One region of the Nocardioides sp. JCM 18998 genome, then DNA from elsewhere that is predicted to be linked to it. Evidence: riboswitches for the same ligand, from Rfam matches in the RefSeq annotation. Region 1 holds a riboswitch; each other region holds the start of a gene.
What was found. Region 1 has a riboswitch for cyclic di-AMP ahead of ACZ5L9_RS00310 (C40 family peptidase). Riboswitches for the same ligand answer to the same signal wherever they lie in the genome.
Positions count from the first base shown of each region.

Region 2: linked by a shared signal. The riboswitch ahead of ACZ5L9_RS11365 (C40 family peptidase) and the one ahead of ACZ5L9_RS00310 (C40 family peptidase) in region 1 are both predicted to bind cyclic di-AMP.
Region 3: linked by a shared signal. The riboswitch ahead of ACZ5L9_RS15940 (transglycosylase family protein) and the one ahead of ACZ5L9_RS00310 (C40 family peptidase) in region 1 are both predicted to bind cyclic di-AMP.

Region 1 covers NZ_AP043886.1:57,646-67,083, forward strand. The annotation lists gene ACZ5L9_RS00285 (response regulator) at 1-347, shown strand, start outside; gene ACZ5L9_RS00290 (Flp family type IVb pilin) at 584-823, shown strand; gene ACZ5L9_RS00295 (Flp family type IVb pilin) at 966-1,163, shown strand; gene ACZ5L9_RS00300 (M48 family metallopeptidase) at 1,197-2,462, opposite strand; gene ACZ5L9_RS00305 (hypothetical protein) at 2,459-3,709, opposite strand; gene ACZ5L9_RS00310 (C40 family peptidase) at 3,765-4,685, opposite strand; cyclic di-AMP (ydaO/yuaA leader) riboswitch at 4,769-4,937, opposite strand; gene ACZ5L9_RS00315 (hypothetical protein) at 5,091-5,297, opposite strand; gene ACZ5L9_RS00320 (phosphatase PAP2 family protein) at 5,465-6,418, shown strand; gene ACZ5L9_RS00325 (NYN domain-containing protein) at 6,366-7,628, opposite strand; gene ACZ5L9_RS00330 (DEDD exonuclease domain-containing protein) at 7,699-9,438, shown strand, end outside.
Region 2 covers NZ_AP043886.1:2,431,484-2,440,921, reverse strand. The annotation lists gene ACZ5L9_RS11420 (lamin tail domain-containing protein) at 1-497, opposite strand, end outside; gene ACZ5L9_RS11415 (pilus assembly protein TadG-related protein) at 599-1,051, opposite strand; gene ACZ5L9_RS11410 (hypothetical protein) at 1,038-1,499, opposite strand; gene ACZ5L9_RS11405 (TadE/TadG family type IV pilus assembly protein) at 1,496-1,903, opposite strand; gene ACZ5L9_RS11400 (hypothetical protein) at 1,920-2,108, opposite strand; gene ACZ5L9_RS11395 (type II secretion system F family protein) at 2,129-3,064, opposite strand; gene ACZ5L9_RS11390 (type II secretion system F family protein) at 3,111-3,509, opposite strand; gene ACZ5L9_RS11385 (type II secretion system F family protein) at 3,490-3,960, opposite strand; gene ACZ5L9_RS11380 (CpaF family protein) at 3,960-5,222, opposite strand; gene ACZ5L9_RS11375 (PilZ domain-containing protein) at 5,362-6,009, shown strand; gene ACZ5L9_RS11370 (PilZ domain-containing protein) at 6,095-6,715, shown strand; gene ACZ5L9_RS11365 (C40 family peptidase) at 6,793-7,437, opposite strand; cyclic di-AMP (ydaO/yuaA leader) riboswitch at 7,441-7,616, opposite strand; gene ACZ5L9_RS11360 (HAD-IIA family hydrolase) at 7,805-8,587, opposite strand; gene ACZ5L9_RS11355 (histidine kinase dimerization/phospho-acceptor domain-containing protein) at 8,615-9,438, opposite strand, start outside.
Region 3 covers NZ_AP043886.1:3,375,017-3,384,454, forward strand. The annotation lists gene ACZ5L9_RS15915 (bifunctional 3,4-dihydroxy-2-butanone-4-phosphate synthase/GTP cyclohydrolase II) at 1-316, shown strand, start outside; gene ribH (6,7-dimethyl-8-ribityllumazine synthase) at 408-896, shown strand; gene selB (selenocysteine-specific translation elongation factor) at 905-2,647, opposite strand; gene selA (L-seryl-tRNA(Sec) selenium transferase) at 2,647-3,942, opposite strand; gene ACZ5L9_RS15935 (formate/nitrite transporter family protein) at 4,021-4,845, opposite strand; cyclic di-AMP (ydaO/yuaA leader) riboswitch at 5,029-5,177, shown strand; gene ACZ5L9_RS15940 (transglycosylase family protein) at 5,178-5,516, shown strand; tRNA gene ACZ5L9_RS15945 (tRNA-Sec) at 5,588-5,682, opposite strand; gene ACZ5L9_RS15950 (hypothetical protein) at 5,785-6,345, shown strand; partial or broken gene fdh (formate dehydrogenase) at 6,358-9,108, shown strand; gene ACZ5L9_RS15960 (4Fe-4S dicluster domain-containing protein) at 9,105-9,438, shown strand, end outside.

The sequences.
Region 1 (9,438 bases):
CCGGCTTCGTCGGCAAGGATGCCCCCAGCCAGGAGGTCGTACGGGCCGCGCGGCACGCCGCCGTCTCCCCGCGATCGTTCGTCTGCTCGGGGCTGATCGGCGCGATGATGCGGCGCCAGAGCAGCGAGTCCACCCGGCTCTCCGAGCGCGAGCACGACGTCCTGCTGCTGCTCGCCGACGGGCTCGGCGCGGCCGCCATCGGCGAGAGGCTCTACCTCTCCGAGTCGACCGCGAAGTCGCACATCGCGCGGATCTACCAGAAGCTCGGCGCCGCCAACCGCGCCCAGGCGCTGGTCACCGCGATGCGGATCGGGCTGCTCTCCAGCATCAAGCGCACCGGCACCTGACCCGGACTCCGGGCCGGACTCTGACCCGGACTCTGGGCCGGACTCTGGGCCGGACTCCGGGCCGGACTCTGGGCCGGACTCCGGGCCGGACTACGGGCCGGACTACGGGGTCCCGCTGCTAGCCCGAAAGGACTAGGACCGTCGGCACCATCGCCCGATCCGCCGCACGCCCCGCTCGGCGACGATGGATGTGTCGGGCGGCACAGCAGCCCCCGGAAACGACCGAGGGGGATCCCATGTTGAGCTACCTGACCGCCATGTTCACGATGCGTCGTCGCGACAACGACCGTGGCGCCTCCGCCGTCGAGTACGGCCTGCTGATCGCCGGCATCGCCGCGGTGATCGTCTCCGTCGTCTTCGTCTTCGGCGGCAAGATCTCGAATGTCTTCAAGGACACTAGCGATTGCATCGGCAGTAGCGGCACCAGTACAACGAGCTGCCACACGACGAGTGGCACGCCGTCCCCCGGCGCCTGACCTTCTCACCCTCGAGGGAACCCCGAGGCGCCGCAGCCCCCGCTGCGGCGCCTCGCCCCCGCCGGAGGCCTGGGAGGGACCTCCGGCGCCAGGACACAGCCACACAGCCACCGAAAGCACCGGAAGTACCGGAAGGAGCCGGATGACCCGGCAGCCACGCCGCACCGACCGCGCCGATCGCGGCGCCTCGGCGGTCGAGTACGCCCTGATCGCGGCCGGCATCGCCGCGCTCATCGTGCTGGTGGTCTACACCTTCGGCGGGCGGGTGAACAACCTGTTCCACAACACCTGCGACACGGTCACCGCCCAGACCGGCCAGACCGGCTGCACCCAGCACTGATCCCGGCTCCCAGACCCTGCGGCAGCCGCAGGCTCAGCGGCCGTCCAGCACCCGGCCCGCCAAGGCGATCCGCTGCAGGGACGTCGGGTGCGAGCCGAAGACGAACTGCGACCAGGTCGGCGGCGTCGGATCGGCCAGCGCGCTGATCGCGAGCCGCTTCTGCAGCGCGACGAAGGACTCCTCGTCCTGGGTCACCTGGAGGGCGGTCACGTCCGCGCGCGTCTCGATCTGCCGGCTGATCGTGTTCTGCACCGGCAGCGACAGCGCCGAGGCGACGGCGAAGAGGGCCAGCAGCAGCGGGACGACCTCCGCCGACCTCGTGGTCAGCACCGTCGAGTCCGCACCGCTCTCGCCGTACCGCCGCCGCGTGAGCGGCCCGATCAGCAGGCCGAGCACGCCGACCGCACCGAAGGCCGCGGCGACGCCCAGCAGGGTGCCGGTCAGCACGTCGTCGTACTTGGCATGGCCGAGCTCGTGCGCGACCACCGACAGCACCTGGCCGCGCGGCAGGTCGTCGATCAGGTTGTCGTAGAGCACGACGCGGCGGGTGGAGCCGAAGCCGGTGACGTACGCGTTGATCTGGGTGGTGCGCCGCGATGCGTCGGCCACCAGGACGTCGTCGAGCCGGACGCCCTCCTCATCGGCGATCTGCATGATCTGGGTGCGCAGATCGCCCTGTGGCAGCGAGGTGAAGTCGCTGAAGAGCGGCTGGACCAGCACGGGGTAGACGAATGAGCCGATCAGCACCAGCGCCGCCAGCACGGTGCCCGCGATCGCCGGCCATGCCCGCGGCCAGCGCCGTGCGATGGCGAGCAGCACGACGACCGCGATCGAGGTGGCCACCACACCGACGAGGGTGTCGATGGCGGCGTTCTGGAGGTAGGCCGCCCAGCTCTGCCGCGACAACCCGTAGTGCCGCTGCTCGCGCTGGATCGCGATGCCGAACGGCAGCGTGGCCAGCCGGCCGATCACGGCCACCAGCAGGACCAGCACGACCGCGCGCAGCCACCACGGCCCGCGCAGGCGTCGCGCGACGGCCCGCCCGAAGCGGCTGAAGCCGAGCAGGCACGCGACCGCCAGGGAGACCAGCAGCGAGCTGCGCCCCAGCCAGCGGACGACGTGGGAGTACGCCGTGGCGCGCTCCAGCTGCTCCGGGGTGAAGACCGTGCGGGCGTCGGGGACCTGGAGCGCGCCACCGGGGTAGGGATGCCACGGCACCAGCACGGCGGCGAGGACGACGAAGGCCACCGCTCCCCCGAGGGCCATGATCAGCGAGAGGCGCCGCACCCAGCTCGTCATCGGGCCAGCTCCGTGAGCTCCTCGCGCCAGCGCGCGGTGAAGGCGGCGACGCCGAGACCGGTGTCGCGGCGCATCGCGGTGTCCAGCGTGGCACCGTCGCGGACGTCGTCGTAGAGCCGCACCAGCGCCGGCTCACCGGCGATCCGCGCGAGCTGACGGCAGGCCAGCCAGGCGGCCTCGTACTCCGCGCCGAAGCTCTCGGACTGGTCGTCGAACTCGGCCGCGCCGGGGAGATGATGCGGGGCGCCGTCGGCGCGGACGTCCGCGATGATCTGGCGGGCGGTGGTGGTGAGCGGGAGCGGGACGTCGCGCAGCGCGACGTAGTCGGCGAAGCCCTCCAACAGCCACGACGGCATGGTGGTGTTGCCGGCCACCGCGGTGGCGGCGTGGGTGGCCTCGTGGCTGAGCACGATCTGGGCGCCCTGGCTGTTGAGACCGCCGATCACCTGCGGATTGACGAGCACGTGCACCGGCCCGGACGCACTGCCGTCGACGGTCGCGGTCACCGCGGCGACCCCGTGGTAGCTGTCGGCCTTCGCGCCCATCATCTGCTCGAGCCCGGACTGGTCGGCCGGGATCTCGAGGACCAGGCCCGGATGCGGCCACGGCAGCACGCGGCGCACGGTCGCGACGGCACGGGTGGCCAGGGTGTCGAAGCGTTCGGCGCGCTGCTGGGCTGCAGCGCCGGAGCCGGCGAGCACCACCATCGTGTCGGCCGTACGCCTGACCTCGACCGGCCCGCTGAGCCAGATCGGCAGCCGGTCCCCGGCGCCGCCGAAGGCGGTGATCTCGACACCGCCCGGGGACGGGGCGAAGGTCACTCCGACGTCCTCGCTCGCGGTCACGGCATCGACGCCACCGAAACGCCAGGTCAGCGCCACGTCGGCGGTCCACGAGCCGTCGGCCGCGACCGCACCGGCGGGGGCGATGTAGCGCGCGGTGAAGTCCTGCACGCGCAGCCGGCCGGCGTTCTCGGCGGCGGTCCGGGCCGCGGTGCCGGGGGCCGCGTCCGAGTGCCCGTCCGCGATCGCCCGCTGCCACGCGGCGAGCGCGGCCGCGGCAGCGGTCGGCTGCTCGGCGGCGGCGTGCTCGGAGCCGTTGGAGGTCGGCACAACGTAGGTGTCGTCGTGCGCATGCCGGATCGACAGGCCGATCACGGCCGCGATCATCACCACCCCGGCGACGATGACGAGCCGCAGACGACTGCGGACCGCCCCTCGTGCTGAGGGGCGGTCCGTGTCAGTCATGGCGCGAGTCAATCAGACCCGTGGTCGCGCGGGTCGAGGAAGGCTCAGGCGGGCGTCAGCCCGGGCGGACGGCGCCGACGTACGGCATGTCGTGCAGGCCGGTGACCTTGACGCCGACGCTCGGGTTCTCGGCGTTCACGATGAGGCCGTTGCCGATGTACATGCCGACGTGGCTGATCGGGCTGTAGTAGAAGACCAGGTCGCCCGGCTGCAGCTCGGACTCCGAGATGTGGCGACCGGAGTTGTACTGCGCGGCCGAGGAGTGCGGCAGCGAGACGCCGGCGGCGCCCCAGGCGCGCATGGTCAGGCCGGAGCAGTCGTAGGCGCTGTCGCCGGCCGCGCCGTAGACGTAGGCCTTGCCGACCTGGGCCATCGCGAAGTCGATCGCGGCAGCGGCACTGCCGCTCGCGCCGATGTCGGAGGCGGAGACGCGGGTGGAGTCACGCGAGAGCAGGGCCTCGCGCTGCTCGGCCTGGAGGCCGTCGAGCACCTTCTTGGCCTCGGCGAGCTTGTCGTCGATCTCGGCCTTGGCCTTCTTGAGGTCGGCCTCGGTCGCGGCGACCTGGTCGGTGCGGCTGGCGGTCGCCTCACGGCGCAGCTCGAGTGCGTTGACCTGGTTGGCGTAGTCGGTGAGCAGGCTGTTCTGGATGCCGTCGTAGGCCGACATCGTGGAGAGCCCGGCGAGGAACGCCTTGGGGTCGTCGCTGGTGACGACCTGGCCGACCGCTGACATGTTCGAGCCCTCGAACTGGCCCAGCACGGAGTCGCGGACCTGGTCGCGCACGCCGCTGAGCTGCTGGCCCTGGTGCTTCTGGTCGGCCTGGAGGTCGACCAGCTCGGCACGGAGCTGCTTGAGGCGCAGGTTGGCGGCGTCGAAGCGCTCGCCGGCGACGTCGGCCTGGCGGTAGAGGTCGTCGACCTTCGCCTGGACGTCCTTGATGGACGGGGCTGCCTGGGCGGGGTTGCTGGGAAGCATCCCGACGACTCCAGCGACGGCGAGCGTCGCAACACCAGCAGCGATGAGTCGGTTCCGGCCGTGGGTCACGAGCGGGCGTTCTCCCTTGTTCTGTCGTACGCCTACCGGGTGAGCTGACGGATTCGGACACGACATGTCCTACCCCTGCTCCTCGTGTCCTGGGTGGACACGCCTCGCGGGAGATTCACCCCAGATGACGGCCAGGCCGTCGATGGTTCCCCGGCTCGCGCCCCGCTCCGGAGAGCGACTCACGACTCAGCGCGGTGCCCGCGCGAATCTGTGTGATCCGCAGCGTCGAGCACCAAGTGCCCTAGACCATAACCGAGGCCGACACGACCGTGCCAATCGCTTGGGGCGGCGTGTTGCGCCTCATTCGTCACAGAGGCCACATCCGGCCCAGCAGCATCAGGCGGACTCCACGATGGGACCCTCCGTCGGCTCGACGAGACGCAGCGGCGGCACCAGCCCGCCGTCGGCGAGGACCTCGAGCGCGCGGCGCTCCTCGTCCCCCATGGTCAGCTCGGGCGGCATGCCGAGCAGCACCGTCACCACGCAGTCGTGGCACTCCAGTCCTCGCACCACGCAGGTGCCGCAGTCGATCGTTGTGCTCATGTCGGGGACGCTCGCAGGGACCCCTGACAGTTTTGCCCCAGCGAGTCGGCCAGTGAGTCGGCCGGCGTGTCGGCCAGTGAGTCGGCCGGCGTGTCGCCCCTTATCGCCCCGTGTCGCGACGGGACCCGGGCGCCCCGGGCTCTTGCGGTGCGGGCCAGACTGTCGCCATGTGGTCCCGGCTCTGGTCTCGGCTGCGGACCCGCCGCGTCCTCGCCGTCGTCGTCTACCTCGCGCTCCTGACCGTCTGGAGCGTGACCATCGGCGTGCCGTCCGACCCGCTCGCGCTGTTCCTCTGGCTGTGGGGTGGGGCGATCGCCTGCCGCGTCGACGCGCCGGTCCGCTCCCACCTGGGCTTCGCCCGGGACTGGGCCCTGCCCGTCCTCTTCCTGCTTGCCTACACCTACAGCTACGGCCTGGTCTACCTGCTCGGCCTGCCGGTGCACTTCGAGCCGGCCATCGAGGTGGACCGCTGGCTGGGCGGCGGCGAGATCCTCGCCCAGCGCCTGCAGTACGGGATCTGCGGCGGGCCCTGCGGACCTCAGGGCGGCACGTGGATGGACACGGTGCTGACCACGACGTACCTGTCCCACTTCATCACCGCGTGGGTGCTGGCGTGGGTGCTGTGGATGCGCGACCGGCCGGTGTGGAAGCAGTGGATGACCCGCTTCGTCGCCCTCAACCTGACCGGGCTGGTCGGCTACGTGGTCTTCCCGATGGCGCCGCCGTGGATGGCCTCGCGCGACGGGCTGCTCTCCTCGCCCATCCTGGCGGCGCCGACCCGGGGCTGGTCCGGCTTCGGGCTGCGCCTCACCCGGATCCTCGACGGGCCGCTGACCAACCCGGTCGCCGCGATGCCCTCCCTGCACGCCGCCACCGCGATGCTGGTCGCGCTGTTCGCGATCAGCCGGGGCACCCGCTGGTGGCGCTGGCTCGCGCTGGCCTACCCGGCGCTGATGTGCTTCACGCTGCTCCTCTACGGCGAGCACTACGTGCTCGACGAGGCCGTCGGCATCCTGCTGGCGCTCGGCGTGCACGTCACCGTCGGCTACCTGGAGCGGCGACCAGCGCTCAGCGCACCGCCTGCAGCAGCAGAGCTGCCGGCACCGGCCGACCTCCGCTGAGCGCGACGTCGCGCGCGACCGCCCGGTCGTCGCTGACCACCAGCAGCACCCGTCCGCTCGGCTCGGCGGCCACGAGGTCCCGGATGACGTCGTCGGCGATCACCCCGGGCGGGCTGAAGACCACCCGGACCCCGCGCGGCGCGCCGGCGACGTGGCGTGCCGCCGCCCCCGGGACCGTCGCCGCGTCGAAGACGACCGTCGTCTCCGCACCGGTACGCGCGACCAGCGGCGCGAGCGCCTGCATCAGCCGGATCCGCTGAGCGTCCAGGGCCGAGGTCGGCCAGGCCTGCTTGGTGACGTTGTAGCCGTCGATGATCAGCCGGACCCGCGGCATGGCCAGGTAGCCCTCGAGCTCGCCGATGCTCGCCACCGTCCGGGCGCGTCCCGTCTCCGGCGGCTCGGTGACGGCGTAGCCGGCCTCGACGCCCTCACCCGGCGTGCCGCCGGTCTGCGGCAGTGCCAGCTCACGCTGCAGTCCCGAGGTGGCCTCCAGGAGGGTGTCGAGCAGCAGGCGGGCCCGTACGGTCGCGGCGTCCCGCTCGCTGCGGGCGGCGCGGCGGCCCTCGCCGGCCTCGGCCTCGAGCTGGGTGACCCGGGCGCGGAGCTGACGCACCTCGCGGGCGAGCGACTCCGCGCTCGCCTCCGCCTCGGCCTGGGCCGCCCGAGCCGCGGCGATCGACTCCTCGACCCCCGCCAGGGCGCCCCGGCTGCTGGCGCGGGCCTCACCGAGCCGGCGCCGCAGCAGGTTGTTCTCCTGCTTGGCGCTCTCCGCGTCCGTACGCCGGCGCTCGCGGACCTCCTGGAGCTCCGCCTCGAGCCGGTCGACCCGCAGCTGGAGGCGGGCGGCGTCCTGCTCGGCAGCCGCGGGACGGGCCTGGAGCGCGGCGATCCCCGTCTCCACCTGCTCGGACCAGCCGTCGGGCCGGGTCAGCCAGGCGTACCCGGCCGCCTCGGCGGGATCCGTCCCGGCGGGCACCGCGGCGGCACGCAGCTGGGCGCCGACCCGCTCGCGCAGGCCGCCCTCGTCCTCCGCGTCCTGATCGAGCGCGGCCAGGATCGTGGTGCCGCCGCTCTTGGCGCGGCGCGCGGGTGTGAACGCCGCGACGCGGCGCAGCGGGGCCGGCAGGTCGGGCACCTGGGGCAGCACGGCCGCGGCCAGCGCGGCGATCCGGGCGCGCACCGGCTCCGGGAGGTCTGCCAGGGTGGTCACCGCAGAAGGATAGGCGGCGCCCGCGCGTGCCCTCCCCGAATTGTCGGTGGCCCCGTCTACGGTCACCGACATGAGCACCGCAGCACCGGCACCGCCCCGATCGTCGAGCGCGTGGGAGACCCAGCGCAGCTTCGACGAGCTGGGCCGCCCGCTGCGCGACATCACCTTCTGCGTGGTGGACCTGGAGACGACCGGCGGATCCGCCGAGGGCGGCTCGATGATCACCGAGATCGGCGCGGTCAAGGTCAGCGGGGGCGAGATCCTGGGCGAGTTCCAGACGCTGGTCAACCCGCACACCGCGATCCCTCCGTTCATCGCGGTCCTGACCGGCATCAGCAACACGATGGTCGCGGACGCTCCGGGGATCGAGTCGGCGCTGCCGGCGTTCCTGGAGTTTGCCCAGGGCTGCGTGCTGGTCGCCCACAACGCGCCGTTCGACGTCGGCTTCCTCAAGCACTTCGCGGGCGCGCAGGGCCGCCCCTGGCCCGCCTTCGAGGTGGTCGACACCGCCAAGCTGGCCCGTCGCGTGATCACCCGCGACGACGCGCCCAACTGCAAGCTCTCCTCGCTGGCCCGGCTCTTCCACGCCGGCACCGAGCCCAACCACCGGGCCCTCTCCGACGCCCGGGCGACCGTCGACGTGCTGCACGGGCTGATGGAGCGGCTCGGCGGGCTCGGCGTGCACACCCTCGAGGAGCTGCAGACCTTCTCCGCCCGGGTCTCGACCGCCCAGCGCAAGAAGCGTCACCTGGCCGAGACGCTGCCGCACGCCCCGGGGGTCTACCTGTTCCGCGACGACCGCGAGCGCGTCCTCTACGTCGGCACCAGCCGCGACCTCCGCACCCGGGTCCGGTCCTACTTCACCGCCTCCGAGACCCGCTCCCGGATGGGCGAGATGGTGGGGCTGGCTAGCACGGTCACCGGCATCGAGTGCGCCACCACCCTGGAGGCCCAGATCCGCGAGCTGCGCCTGATCGCCGAGCACAAGCCGCGCTACAACCGGCGCTCGCGGTTCCCCGAGAAGATGCACTTCGTCAAGCTCACTCGCGAGCCGTGGCCGCGGCTCTCCCTGGTCAAGCGCGTCCTCGACGACGAGGCCGACTATCTCGGCCCCTTCTCCTCGAAGAGGGTCGCTGAGAAGGCGCTGCAGGTGCTGCACGACACCTTCCCGGTGCGGCAGTGCTCCGATCGGCTCGCCCGCAAGGCCTCCCGGACGCCCTGCGTCCTGGCCGAGATGGGTCGCTGCCTCTCCCCCTGCGACGGCAGCGCCGACGAGGAGGCCTACGACACCGTCGTGCGCCAGCTCCGCGACACGCTGCTGCGCCGCCCCGACGAGGTGATCGACGCCGTCACCGAGCGGATGACCATCCTCGCCGCGGCCGAGCGCTTCGAGGAGGCGGGCATCCACCGCGACCGGCTCGCCGCCTTCCTGCGCGCCGCCTCGCGCACCCAGCGGCTCTCCGCCCTCTCCCGCTGCGCCGAGGTGGTCGCGGGCCGACGGCGCGATGACGGCCGCTGGGAGGTGCACGTGGTCCGCCGCGGACGGCTGGCCGCGGCCGGCACGATGCCGCCCGGTGGCGACGCCCACGCCTACGTCGAGCAGCTGCGGGCCTCCGCCGAGACCGTCCTGCCCGCGCCCGGCCCGGTGCCCGCCGCCAGCGCCGAGGAGAGCGAGCTGGTGCTGCGCTGGCTGGAGTCCGCCGGGATCCGGCTGATCGACATCGACGGCGAGTGGACCTGCCCGGTCGCGGGCGCGACCCGCCATCTCGCTGTCCACGATGCGGTGGAGGAGTCACGCCGCACCCTGGTC
Region 2 (9,438 bases), 2.0 Mb from region 1:
CCCTTGGCACTCAGGTAGCCCGCAGCCCACCCAAGAGAGTCGACCAGGGTCGAACCGTTGAAGATCGCAACCCGCGTGGCGCTGCTGCTGATCGCCGCGGGGGCGTCGTTGATCACCTTCACCGACGCCTTCAGACCCCACTCAGTGCGGAAGTGGTCGGCCGTGAGGTCAGTGATCACGAAGGACTCACCCGGAGCGATCGTGCCCAACGAGGACAGATCCACGACGCCAGCGGTCGGCATAGTCGTCGTCTTGTTCGCCGCGTACGACCAACCGGTCAGATCCTGCGACGCGTCACCGACATTCGTGACCTCGATGTACTCACCGTCGCCCTCGGTGTCGGCGCTCGGCGCCTTCCCGCCATAGGCGACCTCGGTGATCTGGATGTTGGCGGTGCCTACGGGCGGCGTGGCCTGGGCGGCGGAGACGACGGCCAGGCTGGCGAGCGCAAGGGTGGCGGCCGGAACGGCGGCCAGAGCGCGGTGAAGCGGTTTCACAGGAGGTCCTCGCTGATGGGTGGCCCCGAGACGGACCTACGAAGACTGGTGCCGGCGGGAGAACCGCAGGTGAAGTAGCGGCGAACCCGAACCGAAGAACGCTATCGATCCAGCATGACCACGGCCGAGCCCTCCGCGCCCACAAGCGGGTGCGCGGGTGAGCCGGGGACGTGCAGGGGCAGGTCGGCGGGTGCCTGGAGGTGCACGCGGATCCGGTGGGCGGGCACGTCGATGCTGACCTCGGCCAGCAGCCCCGGGTAGCGGCGGTAGGCACCGACGGCGGCGAGGTAGGCGTCGACCGCCTCCCGCGCGGCCGCCGGCGTGAGCTCGAGGTCGGCAGCACCGAGGCCGCCGCCGTACACCTCCGTGCCGGCGGCGCCCAGGTCCGCACCGCGCAGCGCCGCGCCGTCGGCGAGCGAGTCGAGCTCCTGACGCCGGAGGTATGCGGCGGTGGCGTCCACGACCACCCCGACGACCAGCGCGAGCACGAGGGCGAAGCCGATGATCAGCGGGATCGTCGACCCCCGTTCGTACCTCCGCTCACGGCGCGTCACGGGCTGCCACCTCCCGGTACTGCCCGACCGGCACCACCTGGGTGGCGTCGAGCGCGAACCGCGGGGCGCCGCCGCCCAGGAGCACCGGCAACAGCGGGAGCTGGACGCTGCTGCCGATCCGGATGGTGACCACCGAGGTGCCGCTGTGGCAGGCCTGGGGGTACGGCTCGCAGGTGACCGTGACCTCGAGCGGCGCATCCGTGATGCCCTGGTCGGCGAGCGCTTGCTGCGCGGCTGCCCGGGCGCGCTCCAGACCGATGGCGTCACTGGGCGCCAGGACATACGCCCGCCCCGCGGCCCGCGCGGCGCCGCTCACCGCGAACGCGCCACGCTGCACGGTGAAGACGGAGAGCAGGATCCAGACCAGGGGTACGAGCAGCAGGATGCCGAGCCAGGTCAGCTCGACCAGACCGCTCCCCCGCTCGTCCCGCCTCCCGGTGAGCCTCACGGCGCCTCCCGCACGGCGTGCCCCGTGACGGTGAGCGAGACCGCCGGGCCCCAGAGCCCGAGCGCCGGTACCTTCGCATGCACGGTGATCTGGACGGCCGGGGCGCCCGCGATCGTCGTCGGGCCGGCATCGATCTCCCGGGCGTAGTCGGCCGACATCACGCCCTGCAGCTGGCTTCGCGTCCGGGCGACGCCGTCGGCCTCGCTGTGGCCGAGTGTGGCGGCGTAGCGCGCGCCCTCGGACGCGGCCGAGGCGAGGGTGTTGCGCACGTAGAGGACGAGCGCGACCTGGAGGATGCCGAGCACGAGCGGGACCAGGACGAGCAGCACCAGCACGAAGTCGACGACCGCCGACCCGCGCTGTGGCTTCGACGGCCACGTCGCTCGGATCTGCTTGGCTCGCACCTCGACCGCCGGGCAGCTACTTCACCTGGGCCAGGGCGTTGGTGAGCATGGTGTTGAGCTGGTCGCGCGCGACGCCGTAGAGCGCAGCGCACAAGCCCGCTGTCATCACCACGATCATCACCCAGCCCGGGACGTCGCCGCGGTCGTCGCGCCGTTCGGCGAGGTCGTGATGGAGCCTGAGGAGGGCGAGCAGGAGACGGTCCATGGGATGTTCCTTTCCGAGTTTCAGGACAGACCGAGGTGGAGGCCGAGGACGCCGGGGAAGAACGCGAAGATGACGGTGGTGGGCATGACGAGGAAGACGATCGGCAGCATCATCAGGACCTCCTTGCGGGCCGCGACCTCGATCAGCTCGCGGCGGCCCGCCTCGCGGACGTCGGCGGCCTGTGCGTGCAGGACGTCGGCCAGCGGGGTGCCGCGCTCGATCGCGACGGCGATGCCGGAGGCGAAGCGGGCCACGAGCGGGAGTCCCGTACGGGCGGCGAGGTCGTCGAACGCCGCTGCGACCGGCTGGCCCGTCCGCACGGCGGCCAGCACGCGGGCGAGCTCCACGGACAGCTCGCCGTCGCTGCGGCGTACGACCCGATCGAGCGCGCCTATCGGCGACTCCCCCGCCGCGACCGCGAGCGCGAGCATCTCGGCGACGGCCGGGAACTCCGCCACGATCCGCCGTTCGCGATCGCGCACCTGGCTGGTCAGCCACGAGTCACGGGCGAGCACGCCGAAGACGAAGGCGATCGCACAGACCAGCAGCGCAGGCACCGCGCTCCCCGGATCGCCCAGGCCGCGAAGCAGGCCGTAGAGCGCAGCGGCGGCGAAGCAGCCGAGGCCCCAGAGCACCTGTTCGACGCGGAAGTCGTGCACGCTGCGGTCGAGGCCGGCCCGGTCGAGGCGACGCTGCACCGAGGTCGCGCCTCCCAGCACCCGCTCGACGGCGTCGGCAGCGCGGCGCAGCACCGGGCCGAAGACCGCTCCCACGACCGGCGGCAGCGGGCCGGCGGCGGGAGGCGCGGCCGGCGCGGTCGACAGATCGCGGATGTAGGGGAGCACCCGGTCGGCCAGCTGGGGGCGCCGGATCGCGCGCACCCGGGTGGCCACCAGCAGCAGGCCTCCTCCGGCGACCGCGCCGAGCGCTGCCCCGCCGATCGCGCCGGTGCTCATCGGGGTCCCTGCCCACAGCGGAGCGGAGCGAGCATCCGGATGGGGTTCATCGCAGGATCCGCCGCTCGGTCGGGAGACGGCCGATCCGGAGCATCACCCGGTAGGCCATGACGCAGGCCGCCGCGCCGCCGGCCAGCACCACGATGCCGCCGGGCGAGGAGTAGCGCTGGATCACGTCGGGTTGGAAGGAGAGGAAGAGCAGCACCAGCCACGGCGCCGCCACCGCGAGCCGAGCGCCGTTCACGGCCCAGGCCTGGCGCGCCTCGAGCTCGGATCGGGTGCGGGCCTCGGCGCGCAGGTATCCCGACAGGTTGCGCAGCAGCCGGCCGAGCTCGCCGCCGCCGACCTCGCGGGCGATCCGCAGGCCCTCGACGACCCGGTCGCCGACGGGGTCGGCGAGTCGGTCCTTGAGCCGGTCGAGACAGTCACCGAACCGACCCGACACCTGGTAGTCGAGCGAACTGCCCGAACGGCTCGCGCAGCGCCTCGGGGCCCCGGACCGCCAATCCCGAGAGCGCCTCGGGCAGCGAGAGCCCGGCGCGGACCGCGGAGGCCAGGTTGTCGACCGCCTCGGGCCAGACCTCGGCGAACTCGCGCTGCCGGCGCCGCGCCCGCCCCGCCACGATCGCCACGGGGAGGTAGCCCGCCATGGCGGCGAAGCTCACCGCGACCGGAGGCGTACGGGTGACGATCTCGCTCAGCAGGAACACCACGAGTCCGCAGGCGCCGCAGAGCAGCCAGAGGCTGGTGGAGGAGACACCCTGCAACCCGGCCCGGGCCAGGAGGGCGCCGGTCCGGTCGGCCTCGCGGGGGCCGCGCGGGGTCCGGGGCAGCGCGAACGCCGACCAGCACAGCAGCAGGCCCACGCCGATGCCCAGCCCCAGCACGGCGCCCATCAGCGGGCTCCCGCCAACAGGGCGTGGAGATCGACGCCGATCCGCTCGTACCGCTCGCTCCTCGGCGGCACCCCGCTCCCCCGGAGCAGCTCGCCGCCGCGGCGCTCGAAGACCGGCGCGGTCTCGATGATGTCGTTCTCGACCCGGCCCGGGACGGCAACGATCTCGTTCACCCGACGCACGCCGCGGGCGTCCATGCCGAGATGGACGACCAGGTCGACGCTCGAGGCGACGGTCGGGATCACGAACTTCGGTGAGATGTTCTCGCCGGCCAGCAGCGGGAGCGTGCAGACCTTGACCAGTGCCTCGCGCCCGGAGTTGGCGTGGATCGTGCACATCCCCGGGATCCCGCTGTTGAGCGCCAGCAACAGGTCGAGGCACTCCTCGGCGCGCACCTCGCCGACGATGATCCGCGAGGGCCGCATCCGCAGCGACTCCTTCACCAGATCGCGCAGGCGCACCTCGCCGGTGCCCTCCAGACCGGCCTGCCGGGTCTGCATCGCGACCCAGTCGGGATGCGGGAAGCGCAGCTCCCAGACCTCCTCCGCGCTGATCACCCGGTCGGCGCCGGGGATCGCGGCGGCCAGACAGTTCAGCATGGTGGTCTTGCCGGCCTGCGTCCCGCCGGCGACGAGGATGTTGAGCCCGGCGCGGACGCTCGCCTCCAGGAAGGCAGCGGCGGGTGCGGTGAGGGAGCCGAGCTCGACCAGGTCGGCCAGGCGGGTGGCACGCATCGTGAACTTGCGGATGTTGACCGCGGAGAAGCCCCGGGATATCCCCTCCAGCACCACATGCAGCCGGTGGCCGCCCGGCATGGTCGCGTCGACGAACGGCGTCGAGCGGTCGAGCCGGCGCCCCGACACCTTGAGCATCCGCTCGACCAGCTCCGTCACCTGCTGCGGGTCCAGGACCAGGTTGGTCAGCTCGTGGCGACCGTTGCGGGCGATGAAGACCTTCGAGACGTCGTTGATCCAGACCTCCTCGACCTCGTCGTCGTCGAGGTAGGGCTGCAGCACCCCGAAGCCCGCGACGCGGGCGATCAGCTCAGCGACCACGGCCTGGGGGTCGGGGACGGGCAGGACCGCGCCGGTCAGGGAGCGCTCGTCGTGAGCGCGGACCACGGCCTCGGCGAGGCGCCGTACGACAGCGCCCTCGCGCTGCGGATCGACCGCCTCGCGGCGGACCAGCTCGCGCAGCTGCGCGTCGAGCAGCTCGACCAGCTGCTGGTCGGCCAGCACGTCGACCGATGGCGACATCCCCATGCCCGCTCTCTCTCCGCCGCAGCGGCCAGCGAAACCGACGACAACGTTCTGTGGATAACTCGTGGTCAAGTGACAGGAACGTGACCTCGACTTGGCGCGTTTAGCACTGATCCGGCGCCGGATCGCCGATGATGGGTCCGTGCAAAGCCCGGACGTGAACCAGCCCGTTCTCCTGCGGGGCGAGGAGGGCGACTACGCCAGTCGCGTCGAGGGTGTCGACGGTGGTGGCCTCACCCTGGCCCGGCCGTTCGGCCTCCCGCTCGACACCACGCTCGACGTGGGCCGTCCGTTCGACGTGCAGTGGACCAGCGATGGTGGCCTGCACTCCCTGCCCGTACGGGTGACGGAGCGCTCCGTCGACGGCAAGGTCCGGATCTGGCACGCGGTACCCACCGGCCCCGCCCGTCGGGCCAACCGGCGCGCGCACGTCCGGGTCGCCGTCGCCATCGCCCTGGTCATCGAGATCGACGGCGCGGAGGTCGCCGCCTCGATGCTCGACATCAGCGAGGCGGCAGTGCGCTGCCTCGTGCGCGAGCGGCTGCCCGAGCCGACGCCCGAGTCCACCTCCGAGCACGACGCCGCGCCGGACGAGCCGCGGCGGGTGCGGGTGATGTTCACCCTCGGCGGCCAGGACTTCGCCCTCAAGGGCACGATCTTCCGCAGCACGCCGTCGGGCTCCGACACCGAGCTGATCATCAGCCTGCCGGACGACGAGCGCACCGCCACCGCCGTACGACGCGCGGTCTTCGCCGAGCAGATCCGGGCACGGCAGCTCGCGGTCGAGTGACGCTCGGGTAACGCCGTTCGCGTGTCGCGGGCGAAGCTTCCCGATCGCGCCTATCCTGCGGCTGCACATGGCCTGAAGGAGAGTCGTGGAGATCCCACCGCTGAACCACCCCGTGATCCTCCGCAGCTCGGAGGGTGCCGAGTACACCAGCCGCAGCGAGGGCGTCGAGGACGGCGCCCTGGTGCTCGCCACGCCGTTCGAGCTGATGAGCCGCGCCCGGTCCATGGAGGGCACCGAGATCACGGTGTGCTGGACCTCCACCGCCGGCCTGTGCGAGCTCGTGCTCGTCATCGTCGGCAGCGCCGTCGACGGCCCGGTCCGGGTCTGGCACACACGCCCGGCGAGCAGCGCCACCCGTACGCGCCACATCAACCGGCGCGCGCACGTCCGGGTCCCGGTGAGCAGCCGGATCACCGTGGAGCACGACGGCACCTCGTACGACGGGATCATGCTGGACGCCAGCGAGGCGGGTCTGCGCTGCCGGCTCTCCCTCGCCGACCTCCCCGAGGCCGCCGAGGTGGTCGCCTCCTTCAGCGTCGGCGAGGACCTGTTCGCCCTGCCCGGCGTGGTCTATCGCGTCACCACGCACGACGAGGGCACCGAGGTCGTCCTCGCGCTCGAGGCCGACAACCGCGACGCCACCACCCTGCGCCGCGCGCTCTTCGCCGAGCAGATCAAACAACGCCAGCGCCAGCGGCTCGTGTGACCGAAGGGTCGGACGAGCCGCCGGCGCTGCCGGTGGGGTGAAGCTGTGGGGTGAAGCTGTGGGGTGAAGCGGTGGGATCAGCGCGGGAGGCGCTCGGTGCCCGCGAACCAGCTGTTGGTCCAGATGGCTTCCTTGCGGACGTGGGTGCCGCTGTAGGGCGCGTGCACGATGATCCGACGACCGTGGCTCCAGCCGTCGAACATGCCGACGTGGTAGACGTGGCTGCCCTCGGTGAAGAAGACCAGGTCGCCCGGGCGCATCGCGGAGCGCGGGATGTGGCGCACGGCGCCGGCCTGGGCCGCGGAGGTGCGCGGCAGGTGGATGCCGGCCGCGCGGAACGAGAACAGCATGAGGCCGGAGCAGTCGAACGAGCCCGGGCCGACGGCGCCGTACACGTACGGGTCGCCCTGCTGGTGCGTGGCCACCGCGAGGGCGCGGTAGACGCTGTGGTTGCGAGCCACGACGCGTCGGTGCTCGCGGACCTGGTGCAGGTGCGCGCGGTGACGCTTGCGGACCTTGCGCCGATGCTCGCGCTCGACCTTGCGCTGGTGGGCCGTCAGGCGCGGGGCCGTGGCTGTCACCGCCGTGCTGGACGTGGCCGTGCTGGACGTGGCCGTGGTCGACGCGGCCGGGGTGGTGGCCGCCTGGGCAGCCGCCGGAACAAGTGCCAGCAGACCGATCGATGCGGTCGCGGCCAGGGTGGTGCGAATGAATGTGGGCATGCGTGGGTGTCCTTCCCACGCCTGCGAGGTGAGCTGTCGGGTTCGGGCGAGAAGGTTGCCCGGCCGTGCCCTGATCTCTCAGAGCCTCGGCTTCACCCCGAGCCGCACACCGGCATCCGGCGTACGGCGTAAAACGTGGGTCCCCCGCTCCTGCCCCTGGTTTCAAGCTCGAGGATCGGTTACCGGAAGGGACAGGACTCGGCGTGCCCGGTGGACCGATGCTTGCCTCTGCAAGCGGTCAGGACGGTAGGCACGCCTCTCGGCCGAAATCCAACTCGGACACTCGACCAGGCGTGCCCCAGGTCACATCCCCCGCGTGAATCGCGTCCTTTACCGTGACGCGTTTCACACATGTTTACTTTTCAACTCACTGGACGAGCGAGACCAGATCCTTGACGCCGTCGACCACGTGGGTGGGCCGGTACGGGAAGTTCTCGACCTGGTCGGCACGGGTGGATCCGGTGAGCACCAGGAAGGTCCGCAGGCCGGCCTCCAGGCCACTGATCACGTCGGTGTCCATCCGGTCGCCGACCATCGCGGTGGTTGCCGAGTGACCCTCGATCCGGTCGAGCGCGGAGCGCATCATCAGCGGGTTGGGCTTGCCGATGAAGTACGGCTGGCGCCCGGTCGCGGTCGAGATCAGGGCCGCCACCGACCCGGTCGCCGGCAGGGTGCCCTGCTGGGAGGGGCCGCTCGCGTCGGGGTTGGTGGCGATGAAGCGCGCGCCGCCCTCGATCAGCCGGATCGCTCGCGTGATCGCCTCGAACGAGTAGGTGCGGGTCTCCCCCAGCACGACGTAGTCCGGCTTGCGGTCGGTCATCACGTAGCCCACGTCGTGCAGGGCGGTGGTCAGGCCGGCCTCGCCGACGACGTACGCCGAGCCGCCGGGGCGCTGGTCGGCGAGGAACTTCGCGGTCGCGAGCGCCGAGGTCCAGATCGCGTCCTCCGGCACGTCGATGCCGCTGCCGAGCAGGCGTGCGCGCAGGTCGCGTGGGGTGAAGATCGAGTTGTTGGTGAGCACGAGGAAGCGCCGGCCGGTGGCCTTCAGCGCCTCGATGAACTCCGAGGCGCCGGGCAGCGGCACCTCCTCGTGGACGAGCACGCCGTCCATGTCGGTCAGCCAGGTCTCGATCGGCCGCGAGGTCGTCATGATGCGCATCCTTTCATCCCGGTGTGCTCATCGCCGCGGGAGGACCACTTCCACACCACCCTCGGCGTACTCGCCCTCCAGTCGTCCGCCCAGCGCGACGGCGACCGTACGGGCGCGCAGCAGCGGCGAGGTGCTCGCCTTGCGCACCGCGATCGCCGACTCGGCGGTGATCGTGATCCGCAGGTGACCGTCGGAGCCGGCGGCGAAGACCAGCCTGACGTCCCCGGCGCTGCGATGCTCCAGGTCGGCGAGGAGCAGCTCGAGGATCTGCTCGACGGGTCCCGGGGTGTAGGTCGTGGTGGCGTCGCCCTCGATCGCCGCGGTCAGGGTGCGGTGCTGCGTATCGAGCTCGTCGGCCCAGCGCTGGGTGAGCTGGCGGGCCAGCGTCCCGAGCTCGATCGCGGCGTCGGCCACCAGGGCCCGATGGCGGGCCAGCGCCACCAGCTCGCCGGTGACCGCGTCGAGCTGGTCGACCCGGGCGAGCGAGCGCTGCAGCGCGGCCGCGGTCTCGGGCTTGAGGTCCTCGTCGAGAGCGGCCTCCTCGAGCTCGAGGCGCAGGCCGGTCAGCGGGGTCCGCAGCACGTGCGAGGCACGCTGGGCCAGCCGCTCGTCGGTCTCCATCCGGTCCTGGAGCTGCTGGGCGCTGGCCTCCAGCGCCGAGGCGATCTCATTGGCGGCCGGGACGTTGCTGGGTCTCAGGTCGAGCTGGAAGCGGCCCCGCCCCAGCGCCGCCGCCGCCTCGGCGAGCTGGTGGAACGGCCGCTCGTACGCCCGGGCGAGGGCGATCCCCCCGAGGGTGGACAGCGCTCCGACCGCAAGCAGGGCGAGCAGCAGGGTGGCGGTGCTCGGCC
Region 3 (9,438 bases), 1.0 Mb from region 1:
GCAGGACGGCGGCCGCGACACCGTGGACGCCAACCTCGACCTGGGGCTGCCCGCCGACGCTCGTCACTACGGCGCCGCCACCCAGGTGCTGCGCGACCTCGGCGTCACCAACGTCCGGCTGATGACCAACAACCCGGACAAGGTCAGCAACCTCGAGGACTACGGCATCGCCGTCGCCGAGCGGGTCGCGCTGACGCCCCACCCCAACGACCACAACATCAACTACCTGCTGACCAAGCGCGACCGGATGGGTCACGTCCTGCCCGGTCTCGAGGCGCTCAGCACCCACCAGAAGATCGAGGAGCAGGACGCATGACCGAGCGGAGCGAGGGAATCATCCAACACAGCGCGGCATGTGTCTCATGCGCGCACGGAGCACTGCGACACCAGGACCAGGGAGTACGCGCATGAGCGGTCACGGAGCACCCACCACCGAGGCGTTCGACGCCCACGACCTGCGCGTCGCGGTGGTCGCGGCGAGCTGGCACGAGGTCGTCATGAACGGACTCATCGAGGGCGCCCAGCGAGCGCTGGCCGATCACAAGGTCGAAGCCCCGGTGATCGTCCGGGCGCCGGGCACCTTCGAGCTGCCGGTCGTCGCCGACGCCCTTGCCAAGGAGGGCTACGACGCCGTCATCGCGCTCGGCGTCGTCATCCGCGGCGGCACGCCGCACTTCGACTACGTCTGCTCCGCTGCCACCGACGGCCTCAACCGGGTCGCCCTGGACCACGGCGTGCCGATCGGCTTCGGCGTCCTGACCTGCGACGACGAGCAGCAGGCCCTCGACCGCGCCGGCCTGGAGGGCTCCGCGGAGGACAAGGGGTACGAGGCCACGGCGGCCGCCCTCGCCACCGCCCAGACCCTCAAGCAGGTCCGCAGCCACCTGCTGGGCTGACCACGGGGCTAGTCGGGCGGACGGAGGAGCCGGCGGGTGTCGTCGGCGAGCCGGACCGTACGGCGGGTGGCGTCGAGGTGGGCGAGCAACGGCAGCGCGACGCGTCGGCTGGTGTCGAGCGCCTGGCGGGCCTGACTGGTCGTGAACGGCTGCGGCAGCGTCGCGAGCCGGGCGAGCGCCGCGTCGGCCGCGTCCGGCAGCAGCACCACGCCGGGTGCCAGGCGAAGCGCCAGCCCGGTCCGGTGCAGCGCCCCGAGCGCGCCGTCGTCGACACCGGCGACGGCGAGCTCGTCGGCGGTCGGGGCGGCGAACGGCCGGCCGGCGAGCAGCAGCGTGACCCGGGCGAGCGCGTCGGCCAGGCGCGGCGACAGGGCAGCGCTCGCACCGGCCTTGCGGATCCGGCCGGCGACGTACTCCACGGGGTCGGCCACCAGCGCCTCGGCGAGGCCGGCATCCGGTAGCCCGAGCGTGTGCGCCGCGGCCGCGGCGCTCAACCCCTCGTGGCCCGCGGCGTCGGTCGCCTCGACCAGGGCGGCCCGCAGCCGCGTCGCCTCCGTGGGCGAGAGGACCCAGCCGGCGGCCTCCAGTGCGCCCTCAGGGGTGCCGCCGGCGAGTCCGAGCCGGTCGAGCGTCGCCCGGCGGATCCGTCCGCGCATCGCGACGTATGCCGCGGTCGTGCCGTCCAGCGTGGCCAGCGCCTGCGCGCGTGCTCGCGCGGCACCCCGTCGCCGCAGCTCGGGCGGGTCGGGATCGAGGACCCGGACGCCCCAGATCCGGCGGTCGCCCGGGTCCCGCAGGACAGCCCGGTCACCGGCCCTGAGCGGGAGGGGCGCGTCGAGCACCAGCCGGCCGTACCCGCCGTCCAGCGGCCGGGCGTGCACCGACATGGTCGTGGACCCGAGGTGCAGCTGTGGCCGATCGGGGACGACGCCCTCGCCGATCAGCGCGACGTCGACCGTCCTCGTGATCGGGTAGGCGGCAGCGCTCAGCAGCGGCGTGCCCCGCCCGACCGACTCCGGTGCTCTCCCGCCCAGGTCGAGCGCCACCCGGGCCGGGCCCGCCATCGCGGCACGGGACACCCCGAGCGCCTCGAGGCCACGGACCCGGACCTGCTCGCCCGCGAGGGTGAAGAGGGTGTCGCCGACCGCGATCGTGCCGGCCGGAAGGGTCCCGGTGACGACCGTGCCCGCGCCGCGGATGTGGAAGCGGCGATCGACCCACAGCCGCACCGGGGTGTCGGCCGGGGGCGTGGGAACGCCGCCGAGCAGCTCATCGAGGCGCGCCCGGAGCTCGTCGACTCCGGTGCCGGTGACGGCGCTGACGGTGACGACGGGCGACCCGGCCATGGTCGTACGGGCGACCTCCGCGACCGCCCGGGCCGCGGCGGGCGCCGGGTCGGCGAGGTCGGAGCGGGTGATCACGATGAGCCCGTGCTCAACTCCGAGCGCGTCGAGCGCGGCCAGGTGCTCGCCGGCCTGCGGCATCCAGGGATCGTCCGCCGCGACCACCAGCATCGCGACCGGGACCGGCCCCACACCGCTGAGCATGGTGGTCAGGAACCGCTCGTGTCCCGGCACGTCGACGAACGCCACCTCCCCGGCGCCGGGCAGCGAGGTCCAGGCGTAGCCCAGCTCGATGGTGAGCCCGCGGCGGCGTTCCTCCTCGAGACGATCGGGGTCGGTGCCGGTGAGTGCTCGTACGAGGGTCGACTTGCCGTGGTCCACGTGGCCGGCCGTGGCGACGACATGCATCAGCGCTCCCGCAGCATCGACACCGCGTCCCGGATCCGCTCGTCCTGGTCGGCGGGAACGGCCAGCAGGTCGAGCAGCAGCCGGCCGTCCTGGACCCGGCCCACCACCGGCGTCGGACCGGTGCGCAGCGGCACGGCGAGCGACGCGGGCAGCGCCACCGCGGCGCTCGGGATCGGCACGCCGGGCGCGCCGCCGCCTCCGACCCGGCCCTCGCTCGCGACGGCCTCGGCGCCGACGGCCTCGGCCAGCCGGCGGGCACGGGTCATCAGTTCCCCGGGCCGGCTGGCCAGCGCCGTGGCGACCGGCGGCTCGGGGCCGGCCAGGGTAGCCTCCAGCGCGGCCAGGGTGAGCTTGTCGACCCGCATCGCCCGGGCCAGCGGGTCACGCCGGAGGCGCTCGACCAGATCGCCGGCGCCGAGGAGGAGGCCGCACTGCGGGCCGCCGAGCAGCTTGTCGCCCGAGGCGGTCACCAGGCTGGCGCCTGCCTGGAGCACCGTCGTGGCGTCCGGCTCGTCGGGCAGGCGAGGATGCGGCTCGAGCAGCCCGGAGCCGATGTCGACCACGAGGGGGACACCCCGCGCCCCGCACAGCGTGGCGAGGTCGCAGATCGCGACCGAGGAGGTGAAGCCCTCGACCCGGAAGTTCGAAGGGTGCACCTTCAGCACGAAGCCGGTCTGCGCGCCGATGGCCCGCTCGTAGTCGGCATCCCGGACCCGGTTGGTGGTGCCCACCTCACGCAGCCTGGCGCCGACCGACTCCAGCAGCTCCGGGATCCGGAACCCGTCGCCGATCTCGACGAGCTCGCCGCGGGCGATCACGATCTCCCGTCCCCGCGCCAGCACCGAGGCGGCCAGAGCGAGCGCCGCGGCGCCGTTGTTCACCACATGGGTGCCGCCGGCGTCCGGCACCCGGCCGGCGAGTGCGGCCAGGGCGGCCGCGCCCCGCCGGCTACGACGGCCCGACGCCAGATCGAGCTCGACATCGGTCGCGCCCGCCGCCCGTCGTACGGCCTCGACGGCGGCGTCCGACAGCGGCGCCCGGCCCAGGTTGGTGTGCACGACGACGCCGGTCGCGTTGATGACGGGCCGCAGGGACGATGCCGAGGGCGGGAGCATGTCGAGGACCGCCGCGACGACGTCCTCGGGTGCGATCCGCCCGGCACGGCACTCCGCGAGCGCCGCCGTGACGGCCGCCTTCACGGTGGCGCGCCCCAGACTCCCGAGAGCCGGCGTGAGCTCGGGGCTGGCCAGCACCGTGTCGGTGCGTGGCGTACGACGGCGCGGGTCGTCGGACACCGGACCTCCCGGGGTGTGCGAGGAGGGGGTCGGCCGAGGCCGCCCCCGTGGTGCTCCGACGCTAGCGAACCGGCCGCCTCAGTGGCCGGCGGGCTCGCGGGCGGACGAGCCGGCCGAGCTGGCGTCGCCGTACAGGAAGTAGTAGCCGCCGGCCACGAACACCCCGGCCCCGACGGCGTTGCCGAGGAACGCGAAGACCAGATTGAGCACGGTGTCGCCGAACGTCAACCCGCCGGGGGCGTCGACCATCAACGCTGCCGGCAGGAAGAACATGTTGGCCACGACGTGGTCGAAGCCCAGCGCGACGAAGGCCATGATCGGCGGCACGATCGCCAGGATCTTGCCGCTGACCGAGACAGCCGCCAGGGCGCACCAGACGGCCAGGCAGACCAGCCAGTTGCAGCCGATCGCCCGGACGAACTGCTCCCAATGCGTCTCGGTGACGCCCTTGCCGGCGGCGATGGTGCCGAGTCTGATCCAGTTGGGGGAGTCCTTGGCGAAGAGGCCGGACTGGTCGGCGAGCAGCCAGGCGACGAAGACGGATCCGACGAGGTTGCCGATGGCGACCCAGAGCCAGTTGAGCGCGAGCCGGGCCAGGCTGACGCGGCCCGCCAGGGCGGCCATCGGGACCAGCATCATGTTGCCGGTGAGCAGATCGGCTCCGCCGATCACGACGAGGATCAGGCCGAGGCTGAACGTCACGCCGGTGACGATGGTGATGATCCCGCCCCAGGTCTTCGGGTCGAGTCCGGCCGAGGCGCTGATCGCGACCAGGGCGCCGAAGGCGATGTAGGCGCCGGCCAGGAACCCGGCGACGAGCGCCTTGGCAGGCGTCGCGCCCGCCTTGGTCTCGCCCGAGGCGATGGCGAGCTGGGTGACTTGCTGAGGTGTGTTGAACGACATGGGTCTCTCCGATCGGAGTGCGAGCGCGTCGTCAGCGGTGGGCGCGTCACCTGCGCGGTTCCCCACCCGGCGACGGTTCATCCGCGGCCGGCGATTTGGCCGGACCGGTGACGCCCTGCCTACTCTCGTAGGGTCCTGGGACCCCCTGGGGCGACCGCCGTGCGACGCCGAGTCCTGTCCCGCCGGTGCGTGACACCAAGCTCATCGGGCAGGAGCGGGGAACCCAGGTTCCACGGGTCCACGGACCCTCGGGGTGAAGTCGCACTGCGTGCGGCCGGGCACACTGCGCCCGAATCCGACAGCTAACTCCGCAGGCGCGCAGGAGAATCGTCATGCGCATGCGCACCATGCTGTCCGCGGCCGTCCTCTCGGTCGCCACCATCGCCCCGGTCGTCGCGATCGCCGGGCCGAGCCACGCGGTCAAGACCCACACCTGGGAGCGGCTCGCCCAGTGCGAGTCCAGCGGCCGCTGGCACATCAACACCGGCAACGGCTACTACGGCGGGCTGCAGATCAGCCCGAGCACCTGGCGGGCCAACGGCGGCGGTCGCTTCGCGGCCCTGCCGCACCAGGCCTCGAAGCGCCAGCAGATCAAGGTCGCGGAGCGGATCAGGCACAGCCAGGGCTGGGGCGCCTGGCCCGCGTGCTCGGCCCGCATCGGCGTGCGCTGAGCGCACCCCTCCAGCGCGTACGGGCGGCCGCACCTCTCTCGGGGTGGCCGCCCGTACGTCGTCGTGCACGCTGGCGGAGGCGGACGGGAATCGAACCCGCCTGACCGAGATGCTCGGCCACTACGGTTTTGAGGACCGCGCCCGGCACCAGCCGAGGAACGCCTCCGAGAGCAATCTAGTGCGACGACCCGCGCGGTCGTGCGCGCACCGCACCCGGTCCGGCCCGGGACCCTGGTCTCGACGCGGGGCATGTGGTTACCTGGCTGACGTGACGGCGTTCCTCGGATGGCCCCTGTTGCGGCAGCTGACCGGTCCCGACCGGCTCGGTCGTGGTGCGGCCGCGCAGTCGCGGCGCAGCCAGGGCCTCGAGCCCCGCATCGCCGACGCCGACCGTGCCGTCGACTCGGTGTGTCCCTACTGCGCCGTCGGCTGCGCGCAGAAGGTCTACGTCAAGGACGACCGGGTCATCCAGATCGAGGGCAACCCGGCCAGCCCGGTCTCCCGCGGGCGGCTGTGCCCCAAGGGCAGCGCCAGCAAGCAGCTCGTCACCAGCGCCTCGCGCGTCACGAAGGTCCGCTACCGCCGCCCCTACGGCACCGAGTGGGAGGACCTCGACCGCGACACCGCGATCGACATGATCGCCCGACGCGTGATCAAGACCCGCAAGCAGTTCTGGGAGTGGGACGACCCCGAGGGGCGCCGTACGCGCCGCACGCTCGGGATCGCCAGCCTCGGCGGTGCAGCTCTCGACAATGAGGAGAACTACCTCATGAAGAAGCTGTACACCGCGATGGGCGCCATCCAGATCGAGAACCAGGCCCGTATTTGACACTCCTCCACGGTTCCCGGTCTGGGGACCTCGTTCGGCCGGGGTGGGGCCACCACCTACCTGCAGGATCTGCAGAACGCTGACCTGATCGTCATCCAGGGCTCCAACATGGCCGAGGCCCACCCCGTGGGCTTCCAGTGGGTGGTGGAGGCGAAGAAGCGCGGCGCCCGGGTGATCCACGTCGACCCGCGCTTCACCCGCACCTCCGCGCTCGCGGATCAGCACGTCCCGATCCGGGCCGGCTCCGACATCGTGTTCCTCGGCGCCCTGGTCAACCACATCGTCAGCAACGAGCTGGACTTCCGCGACTACGTCGTCGCGTACACCAACGCGGCCGCGATCATCGACGAGCGCTTCCAGGACACCGAGGACCTCGACGGCCTCTTCTCCGGCTGGGATCCCGAGGAGGGGCACTACGACCCCGCGACCTGGGCGTATGCGCCGCGTCCCGGCACCGACGACGAGCCGGCCGGGCAGAGCGCGGAGGGCGCGGCCAGCGACGCGTCCACGTCGGGGGAGCACCACCGCGAGTCGCACGAGATGGCGGTCTCGGAGACGCACGGCTCGGGCGGCCCGCCCGTCGACCACAAGCCGGCGCGGGACGAGACACTGCAGCACCCGAACTGCGTGTACCAGATCCTCAAGCGGCACTACGCCCGCTACACCCCGGAGATGGTGCAGGAGGTCTGCGGCATCGGGCCGGAGGACTTCGGGCGGGTCGCCGACGCCCTGGTCGCCAACTCGGGTCGGGAGCGGACGGCCGCGTTCTGCTACGCCGTCGGCTGGACCCAGCACAGCACCGGTGCCCAGATGATCCGGACGGCCGCGATCCTGCAGTTGCTGCTCGGCAACATCGGCCGTCCCGGCGGTGGCGTGATGGCGCTGCGCGGACACGCCAGCATCCAGGGCGCCAGTGACATCCCGACGCTGTTCAACATCCTGCCCGGCTACATCGCGATGCCGCACGCGGCACTGCACCACGACCTCGACAGCCTGCTGTCGGGGCAGGAGGGCAAGGCCGGGTTCTGGGGCAACGTACGCAACTACACCGTCAGCCTGCTGAAGTCGTGGTGGGGCGAGGCGGCCACGGCCGAGAACGACTATTGCTTCGACTACCTGCCCAAGCTCACCGGCGATCACTCCACCTACGCCAGTGTGAAGCTGATGATCGACGGCGGCTGCAAGGGCTACTTCCTCGTCGGTCAGAACCCGGCCGTCGGCAGCGCGAACGGCAAGATGCAGCGGATGGGCCTGGCCAACCTCGACTGGCTCGTCGTGCGCGACATGCAGATGATCGAGTCGGCCACCTTCTGGAAGGACGGGCCCGAGATCGAGACCGGCGAGCTCGAGACCGACAAGATCGGCACCGAGGTCTTCTTCCTCCCGGCCGCCTCGCACGTGGAGAAGTCCGGCTCGTTCACCCAGACCCAGCGGATGCTGCAGTGGCGCGACAAGGCCGTGCCGCCGCCGGGCGACGCGATGAGCGACCTGCACTTCTACTATCTGCTCGGCAAGCGGATCAAGGAGCTATTGGGCGCCGACGCCACCGAGGCCGCCGACGAGATGAACCGTCCGCTGCTCGATCTCACCTGGGACTACCCGCTCGACGACGAGGGTGAGATCGACGCCGAGGCGGTGCTGCGTGAGATCAACGGCACCGACGCCGACGGCAAGGCGCTGTCGTCCTACACCCAGCTCAAGCCGGACGGCTCGACCCGCTGCGGCACCTGGATCTACTGCGGCGTGTACGCCGACGAGGTGAACCAGGCACGCCGGCGCAAGCCGCACTGGGAGCAGGACCAGACCGCCGCGGAGTGGGGTTGGGCATGGCCGGCCAATCGGCGCATCCTCTACAACCGCGCCTCGGCCGCGCCCGACGGCACGCCGTGGAGCGAGCGCAAGAAGCTGGTCTGGTGGGACGAGGAGGCCGGGAAGTGGACCGGCTCCGACGTCCCGGACTTCATCGCCGACCGGCGGCCCGACTACGTCCCGCCGGAGGGGGCGAAGGGACCGGACGCGATCGGTGGGACCGATCCGTTCATCATGCAGACCGACGGGAAGGGCTGGCTCTTCGCGCCGCTCGGCCTGGCCGACGGGCCGCTGCCGACGCACTTCGAGCCGGCCGAGTCGCCGGTGCGCAACGCGCTGTACGGCCAGCAGAGCAACCCGGTGAGCAAGTGGGTGGCCGACGACACCAACCCGCTCAACCCCAACTTCAGCGACGTGTTCCCGTACGTCTACACGTCCTACCGGCTCACCGAGCACCACACCGCGGGCGCGATGAGCCGCACGCTGCCGTACCTGACCGAGCTCCAGCCCGAGCCGTTCTGCGAGGTCTCGCCGCGGCTGGCCGCAGAGCGCGGGCTGACCCACGGTGACTGGGTCACCATCGTCACCTCGCGCGCCGCGATCGAGGCGCGGGTGCTGGTCACCGACCGGCTGCGCTCGCTGAGGGTCGGCGACCAGTGGGTCGAGCAGGTGGGCCTGCCGTATCACTGGGGACCCAACGGACTCGTTCCCGGCGACTCGCCGAACGACCTGGTCGGGGTCACCACCGACCCCAACGTCTACATCCAGGACAAGGTGGGCACCTGCGACATCAGGCCCGGACGGCGCCCGCGCGGACCGGACCTCATCGCCTTCGTGGCGGACTACCGTCACCGTGCCGGCATCGGCACCACGCACGCGCCCGGGCGGGTCCTGGGCGAGGAGGGCGACGCGGCTCCCGCCGACGGCCGCACCGAGACCGAGGAGGAGACATGACCTTCACTCCCGCATCGCTGTTCGGCGGGTCGATCTTCGGACCGCTCGACGACGTCCAGTCCGACGCCGGCTACGGCGAGGATCATCCGCCGCGGATGGGCTTCTTCACCGACACCTCGATCTGCATCGGCTGCAAGGCCTGCGAGGTGGCGTGCAAGGAGTGGAACATGGTGCCCGACGACGGGTTCCTGCTCACCGGCATGTCGTACGACAACACCCAGAGCCTCAACGCGAGCACCTGGCGCCACGTCGCCTTCATCGAGAAGCCGACCGCGCCTGCGGTCGACCTGGGCATGCCGGCGATGTCGCCGCCCGGCTTCGAGACCGGCA